Planctomyces sp. SH-PL14: one gene and its partner. Each later gene encodes a partner of the first gene's protein in a complex. Links are inferred from orthologs where the notes say so. Each region holds a gene or a part of one and is shown in the gene's direction. Other genes may lie near its edges.

What was found.
Region 2: the proteins of mfd (region 1) and VT03_RS01645 are in contact, whole or in part, in a crystal structure (PDB 4DFC), measured with the Escherichia coli proteins. The link is inferred for Planctomyces sp. SH-PL14 from one-to-one orthologs.

The regions. Positions count from the first base shown.
Region 1 is NZ_CP011270.1:4,781,413-4,785,533, reverse strand. The notes cover bases 41-3,856. They hold mfd (transcription-repair coupling factor), read left to right. Parts: upstream 41-350; coding sequence 351-3,656; downstream 3,657-3,856. Other genes in these bases: VT03_RS18290 (peptidylprolyl isomerase), read left to right, coding at 3,816-3,856. In the rest of the region: more of VT03_RS18290, read left to right, coding at 3,857-4,121. UniProt on the Escherichia coli protein: Couples transcription and DNA repair by recognizing RNA polymerase (RNAP) stalled at DNA lesions. Mediates ATP-dependent release of RNAP and its truncated transcript from the DNA, and recruitment of nucleotide excision repair machinery to the damaged site.
Region 2 is NZ_CP011270.1:392,796-396,966, reverse strand. Bases 77-3,942 are described here. They hold VT03_RS01645 (excinuclease ABC subunit UvrA), read left to right. Parts: upstream 77-451; coding sequence 452-3,742; downstream 3,743-3,942. Other genes in these bases: VT03_RS01650 (hypothetical protein), read left to right, coding at 77-144. In the rest of the region: more of VT03_RS01650, read left to right, coding at 1-76. UniProt on the Escherichia coli protein: The UvrABC repair system catalyzes the recognition and processing of DNA lesions. UvrA is an ATPase and a DNA-binding protein. A damage recognition complex composed of 2 UvrA and 2 UvrB subunits scans DNA for abnormalities.

The DNA.
Region 1 (4,121 bases):
GCGTGCAGGGGCCACCCCCTGCCCGCCGGAGGCCTGGCCGTCGAGAGATGTCTGAAGGAGAGTGTGTCCAACCGCGGACAACGTGCCGGATGCCCCCTCACTAACCCGCGGGGATTGCAGAGCGAGCGGTGTGATGTGAGGGAGTCCTCAACGCTGGTACCACAAAGGTAACATCCGTTGCTTACCACGGTTCCTCACCGGACGGCCTCCGGCGGCAAGGGGGCGTGGCCCCCTTGACCCCTGACTGCCGTGGCACATTGGGTTTGAGCTATGGGAGTCGCGCCGGCAAGCACGACTTGCCGCGACTTTGACGTCCCCAGCTCCCCCCCGATAACCTCTGCCGACCAGTTATGAACGATCGCGGCGGGGGACAGACGATCCGGGCTCTCCCGGATCTGATCGCACGCATCCGTCACTTCGACGAATTCCGCCACGTGCTCGGGGCCCTCCAGCACGGCGAGAGCGGGACCATCGACGGCGCGTGGGGCTCATCGTCCGCGCTGACCTCGGCCACTCTCGCCTCCGAAGTCCCCGGCACACTCGTCGTCGTCCTGCCACGACTCAGCGAAGTCGACGACTTCGCAGCCGACCTCGCCCCCTACCTCCCGGAGCCCCCCCGCGTCTTCCCCGCCTGGGAAACGCTCCCCAAAGAACGCTCGGTCTCCGACCAGGTCTTCGGCGCCCGGCTCCGCGTCCTGCAGGAACTCGAGTCCCCCACGCCGCCCAAGGTTGTGGTCACCTGCTTCCCGGCCCTGATGCAGCCGGTTCCGTCCCGTGAGTCACGGCAGGCGGGCACTCGAACGCTCCAGGTCGGCAAGGATCTGGAGGTGGATGAGTTCCTCCTCTGGCTCGTCCAGCAGGGATTCGAGCGGGTCCCGTCGATTGAAGCTCCCGGCGAATTCGCGGTCCACGGCGGAATCATCGACATCTTCCCGCCCGACGCGACCGATCCGCTGCGGGTCGAACTCTTCGGCGACGAGATCGACTCGATCCGCCGCTTCGACGTCGAGACCCAGCGCAAGGTCGAGGACTTGAAGCAGGTCGCCCTGACGGCGATCGGGCCAAAGTCGGAGGAGACCAAGGGCGAACCGGCCTCGACAAAGAAAGCCCCCAAGGCCCAGGACCCGGCCCCTGTTCCGTCGGCCTACTTCTTCGATTCCCTCCCGAAGGGAAGCTGGCTCGTCCTTTCGGAACTGCAGGACCTCGTCGACGAGGGAAAACACTACCTGGAGCGGCTGGAGAACCCGCAGGGGCTGTTCTCCGTCCAGGCGACGCTGGCCCGGACGACCGAACGGCCGACCGTGACCGTTTCGGCCCTCGCCGGGGACAGCGCCGAGACGACCTGCCACCTCAAGGTGGAGTCGATCGAGCGGTTTACCGGACCGCGGGCCGAGGTCCTCAACGAGCTGGCGACGATCGTCGGTCGGGACGAGACGGTCCTCATCGCCTGTCACAACCAGGGGGAACGGGACCGCCTGGGGGAACTGCTCAAGGAGTCAGTCCCGGAGCTGGCCCCCCGCGTGACGCTTTGCCTGGGGACCGTGACCCGCGGGTTCCGGCTCGTCCGCGACCGGATTCTCGTTCTCAGCGACAACGAGCTGTTCAACCGCGTCGAGGTCCGCCGCACGACCCGGACCCGCAAACGGGCCGAAGGGCGGGCGATCGACAGCTTCCTCGACCTCAAGGTCGGGGACCTGATCGTCCACCTCGCCCACGGGATCGGGCGGTTCCGGGGAATGGAACTGCTTGAGAAGGAAGGAGCCAAGGAGGAGCACCTGTCGCTGGAGTTCCGCGACGGGGTCATGATCTATGTCCCGGTCTCGCTGATCCACCTCGTCCAGAAGTACGTCGGGGCCTCGAAGGGCTCGCCGCCGCTCTCGAAAATCGGCGGGACGGCGTGGGCGGGGAACAAGAGCCGCGTCGCGCAGGCCGTGCAGGACATGGCCTCGGACATGCTCAAGCTCCAGGCCCAGCGGGCCCACAAGCCCGGCTACGCCTGTCCCCCGGACAGCCATCTCCAGCAGGAGTTTGACGCGGCATTTCCTTATGTCCCGACCGACGACCAGGTCCGGGCGATCGACGACAGCAAGATCGACCTGATGCGGGACCGGCCGATGGACCGGCTCATCTGCGGAGACGTCGGATTCGGCAAGACCGAGGTCGCCATGCGGGCGGTCTTCAAGATGGTCGACGCCGGGAAACAGGTGGCGGTCCTCGTCCCCACGACGGTCCTGGCGGAGCAGCACTACCGCTCGTTCTCCGACCGGATGGCGGAGTTCCCGGTTCGGGTCGACGTCCTCTCCCGGTTCCGATCCACCAAGGAGACCAAGGAGCTGCTCCTCAAGATGGAGGAGGGGCAGGTCGACGTCGTGATCGGGACCCACCGGATGGTGCAGAAGGACGTCAAATTCAAGGACCTGGGGCTGCTCGTCATCGACGAAGAGCAGCGGTTCGGTGTCGACGCCAAGGAGATGCTGAAGCGAGTCCGGCTCTCGGTCGACGTCCTGACACTCTCCGCAACGCCCATTCCCCGGACGCTCCACATGTCGCTCCTGGGAATCCGCGACATCTCGAACCTGACGACGCCGCCGCAGGACCGGATGGCGATCGAGACCCGGATCGTGCGGTGGGATGCGGATCTCATCAAGCAGGCGATCGTCCGCGAGATGAACCGCGGCGGACAGGTGTTCTTTGTCCACAACAAGGTGTGGGATATCAAGTTCGTCGCCGAGCGGCTGCAGGCGATCGTCCCGGATGCCCGGATTGCGATCGTCCACGGCCAGATGAACGAAAACGAGCTTGAGCGGAACATGCTCGACTTCGTCCGCCACCGGGCCGACATCCTTCTGGCGACGACGATCATCGAGAGCGGGGTCGACATCCCCAACGCGAACACGATGTTCATCGACCAGGCGGAGAACTACGGCCTGGCCGACCTGCACCAGCTCCGCGGCCGCGTCGGCCGCTACAAGCACCGGGCCTACTGCTACCTGCTGCTCGACGAGAACAAGTCGCTCACCAGCATCGCCGCCCGGCGGCTGAAGGCGATCGAGGAATTCAGCGAGCTGGGGGCGGGGTTCAAGATCTCGATGCGGGATTTGGAGATCCGCGGCGCGGGGAACATCCTCGGGACCGAGCAGAGCGGCCACATCTCGACCGTCGGGTACGAGCTCTACTGCCAGCTCCTCGAAAACGCCGTCCGGTCGCTCAAAGGGATGCCGGCGCGGGAGCATCCCCACGTCGACGTGGAACTCGCGGTCACCGCATTCCTCCCCAACTCCTACGTCCCCGCCGGACGCCCGAAGATCGACCTGTATCGGAAGATTTCCGCCGTTGCGACACTGGAGGAACTGGGCGAACTGGCGAACGAGATGCGGGACCGCTTCGGGCCGATCCCCGCCGAGGCGCAGCAACTTCTGCTGGTCCGCGAGCTCCAGCTCCATGCCTGGCGATGGAGCATCCGCCGGATCTATACCGAGGAAGGGCGGTTCGCCGTCTTCGAGTACAAAGACGACAAAACGATCAAACAGCTACAGAAAAAGCTCGGCTCCGACCTCCGGATCGTGGACGCCCGGAAGGCGTACCTGCTGCTGCCGAAGCGGGATCTGGGGGCGCACGACATCGTCGACCACCTGAAATCCCTGTTGCCGGGCTGAAAGTTCCGGGCGTATAACCTGCCCGGAACTCAAGACTTGAGGAAGGTCCAGAGTTGAGCGTCGAGCGCTGAGCGTTGAAAAGGGCCCCGTCCCTGAACGCTCAATGCTCCACTCTCAACGCTCGACGCCCCTCCCCTCGTGGCATGGATGCTCACGGAAATGAAGCTGTGGCGACTCCTCCTGGCGGTGACGCTGGCCGCGACCGGCTGCAACCGGTCGATCAAGGTCAGCAATCCCGTCGTGGGCCCCGCGCCGCCCCGCGTCCGTGACGCCGAAGCCCTCGCTCAGAAGTCCGAGGCGGAATCCCCGGGCGACAACCAGGCGATCGAGAAGGTCGCCTTCAGCGACGGCCAGCCCGGCAAGGGCAAGAAGCGGGCTCTGACGGCGATCGATCCGGTCGCCCGCGTGAACGGCAAAACGATCTTCGCCGGCGATATCCTCGGCGAGCAGATGATGCAGTTCGAG
Region 2 (4,171 bases), 4.4 Mb from region 1 along the record:
GGGCGGCTCATTGCCCACGGCCTGCTGAAGTGCGAGATCGGCCAGCGATCCTCCGGGCTCGTCTACAAGATCAGCACGGCGGGAAAAACCGCTCTGAAGACCGCGCTGGCCATCCAGGCTCAGCCCCTCGCGGAATCGGCCTGATCCGCCCCCTCTCACGGCGGGTGTCCGGTTTGTGGAGCCCGCGTTGAGGACTTTCTCACACCGCGCCGCTTGCCCTGTATTCCTCGCGGGTTGGTGAGGGGCCATGCGACACGTGGTCCGCGTTTGAATACCCGTTGTTTCCAATGTTTCTCGACGGTCAGGCCTCCGGCGGGCAAGGGGCGTGGCCTCCTTGCATCCCCCACCAGGGGATCCCTGGACCCGGACTGATACTGTACCCTTGTCTATGGAGTGTTCGGACGGACACGACTATCCTTGCTCGATTCCCGTCGTCGCGTCCGAGTCATGAATGTCGCGCACGTTTGTCGAACTGACACCCCAGAATTTCTCCTTCAACAGCCCGCTGGGATGGTGCCCCGCCTGCCAGGGCCTCGGCACGGAACGAGGCACAAACCAGGCCGCCCTCATCAGCAACCCGAACCTCTCCCTCCTCGAGGGGGCAGTCTCGATCTGGCCCGATCCCCGCCTGACCCCCGGCTTCCGGCGAATCCTCGAAGCCCTGGCGATCGCCTTCGACATCCCCCTTGATCGCCCGTGGTACCAGATCGATCCCCGACACCAGCGGGTCATCCTCTACGGCGGCGGCGACCGGTGGATCGACGTCCCGGCCGGCCCCAAAGGTGAAGGGGGAGCCGCGGTCCGCATCCAGTACAAGGGCCTCTACCCGACGATCGAAGAGGCCTCGCGCGTCTCCTACGCCCACCGCCAACGGTTCCTCGACCTCGTCGGCGAGAAGCCTTGCTCGGTCTGCAACGGGGACCGGATGCGGGACGACGCCGCGTCCGTTCGGCTCAACGAAGAAACGCTCCCGCAACTCTGCCGACTCCCCCTCGGCGAGGCCCTGACGTTCCTCAAGTCGCTCAAACTGACGAAGGAACAGAAGAAGGTCGCCGGAGACCTCCTCGACGAGGCAATCCACCGGCTGTCGTTCCTGGTCGACGTAGGACTCGACTACCTGACGATGGACCGGTCGATGCCGACCCTCAGCGGCGGCGAGAGCCAGCGGATCCGGCTGGCGGGCCAGATCGGACGAGCCCTGACCGGCGTCCTCTACGTCCTCGACGAACCGACGATCGGCCTCCATCCGCGGGACAACGGCCGGCTGATCTCGGCCCTGCACCGTCTGCGGGATCTCGGCAATACCGTCGTCCTCGTCGAACACGACCGGGAAGTCCTGGAGTCGGCGGACCGGCTGTACGACTTCGGCCCCGGCGCGGGTCGGCACGGCGGAATGGTCGTCGCAGAGGGGGCGCCGAAGGAACTGGAGAAGCAGCCCGAGAAATCGCTCACGGGAGCCTATCTGAGCGGCGCCAAAGGGATCCCGATTCCCCGGACGCGGCGGCTCGTTCGGCTGGCGCCGGAGACGGACTCCACTCCCAAGAAGAAGCGAGGAAAGAAGGCCGCGACGCTGTTCGAAGAGGAAGCGAAGGACTCCGCACCGCCGGCCGCCGCCGCTCGCCCGTCGACTCCCCCCGCGCTCTACGACGCCCCGCCGGGTGGTTCGTGGCTGGAACTCCTGGGGGCCCGGCAGCACAACCTGCGTGGCGTCGACCTTTATCTTCCGCTCGGAACGTTCGCCGCCATCACCGGCCTTTCGGGCTCGGGCAAGAGCTCGCTCGTGATGGAGACGCTCGGTCGAGCGATCGCCCGCCACCTGCACCGCGTCGGCGAAGCTCCCGGCGCGTATGACGAGTTGCGGGGGATCGAGAAGGTCAACAAGGTCATCGTCGTTGACCAGTCCCCGCTCGGCAGCACCCCCGCGTCGAACCCTGCCACCTACACCGGCGTCTGGGATCCGATCCGTGAGCTGTTCGCCCGGCTCCCTGAGGCCAAGGTGCGTGGATTCAAGCCGGGCCGGTTCAGCTTCAACCGCCCCGGCGGGCGGTGCGAAGAGTGCGAGGGGATGGGACAGAAGAAGATCGAGATGCACTTCCTTCCCGACGTCTGGGTGGAGTGCACGACCTGCAAGGGGCAGCGGTTCAACGTCGAAACGCTCGCCGTCCAGTATCGGTCGAAGTCGATCGCCGATGTTCTGAACATGTCGATCGGCGAGGCCCTCGAAGTCTTCGGCAACATCCCCAAGATCCGTGCCCCGCTGGCGACGCTGGCGGCGATCGGCCTTGACTATCTGACGCTCGGACAATCCGCCGCGACCCTCAGCGGCGGCGAGGCGCAGCGGGTCAAACTGGCGGCGGAGCTCTGCCGCCCCCACAACGGTCAGACGCTCTACCTCCTGGACGAACCGACAACCGGGCTGCACTTCGCCGACATCGCCAAGCTGCTCAAAGTCCTCAATAGTCTCGTCGAGCAGGGGAACACGGTCGCGGTCATCGAGCACAACCTCGACGTCATCAAGACGGCCGACTGGGTCGTCGACATGGGCCCGGAGGCGGGAGTGGGCGGCGGCTGGATCGTGGCACAGGGGACGCCCGAAGAGGTGGTCGCCCACGCCGCCCTGGCGCGGCCCGGCGCCAACGGCACCCGACGGAAAGAAACGGGCGAGTCCCCGCTGATGCGGTCCTGGACCGGGGAGTTACTCGCGCCCGTGATGGAGGCGGGGGAGCGGGCGGACGTTGAGTTCTTCGACGCCGACGAGGCGGCCAAGAAGCGGGCGGGGGACATCGACATCAGCAAGGTGGGGAAGGACTCCGCCGCGCCGTGGCAGTCGGACGGCCGCCGCTGGCACACGCGGGACCGGATCAGCCACAGCGGAAAGCCGCCGAAGTGGGAGGGGGAGGCGCTGGAGCACGTTATCGACCTGCTGGCGGAGCACGAGACGCTGGCCGAGCCGAACTGGAACCACCGCAGCATTGTCGAGCTGATGGCGAAGGAGAAATCGGGTGGCTGGTTCCTGCATGCCCAGACCGGCGACGAATGGCTCCTCGTCCTCAAGTTCCGCGTGAAGAAGGACTCGTTCCGCGAGGAAGACCTTGCCCGCCGGTTGTCTCTCAAGTCGCTCGACGATCTCGACGAGCTGCCGGTCTACGGCCGCGGCGACCGCGTGCGGGTGAAGAACCTTAAGGGGCCGTGGCAGGAAGTGACGATCACCGTCCACTGGCTGCGGGAGATCGAGACTCCGGCGTTTGCGGATTTCCTTCAGAAGGCGGTCAAGGCGTTCCTGCCGCAGGCCCAAGTGGCGGTCGTAGATCCGACGTCGCTGATGCCCTGGACCGTCCTGGGGAAGAAGTGGCACCTCTCGCGTAAGGGGTTTCCGAGCAACAAGCGGGTCGAATGGGAGGCGGAGACGCTGGAGTCTCTGTTCGGAGTCCTGTCGGAAGCGGCCCCGGACGCCGAGGTCGACTGGACTGGCAAGACCACCGTCACGTACCGCCTCAAAGGCTCGTCGAAGCCGTGGGCCGAAGTGGTCACGAAACGCCGTAGCGGGATCGACCTGACGCTGTACGGAGCGGCGGGGCGGTATGCGATGGGGCGGATCAGCGGGCTGGGAGCGGAGCGGGAGATCGCTGCCGCCCGGGACGGCCGGCAGACGATCGGGATTCGGATCGCCGATGCGGATGAAGTCGCGTCGCGTACGTTCCAGGACTTCGTGAAGGAGCATGCCGACGGAGAGCGGCCATAGGAGCGGACGGTCTCGCGACATCGACGTCGCGAGATCGGAAGGGGGCGTCCGCCGGTTGGTGGTGTGGCAACCCATCCGGGGTCCAGGGGCTGGCCCCTGGTGGGGGATGCAAGGGGGCGAAGCCTCTTTGCCCGCCGGAGGCCTGGCCGTCGAGAGATGTCTGAAGGAGAGAGTGTCCAGACAAGGACAACGTGCCGGATGGCCCCCTCACCAACCCGCGGGGATTGCAAAGCAAGCGGTGTGTTTTGAGGGAGTCCTCAACGCCGGTTCCACAAACGGACGTCCGTTGCTGACCACGGTTCCTCATGGAAGCGCCTCCGGCGGCAAGGGGGCCTGTGTTCTTTCTTTGGCCCCTTGACCCCAGGCTGCCGTCGCACGTCGGGTTTGAGCTATCAAGCTGTGCCGGCAAGGACGCGGTTCGAGATACCG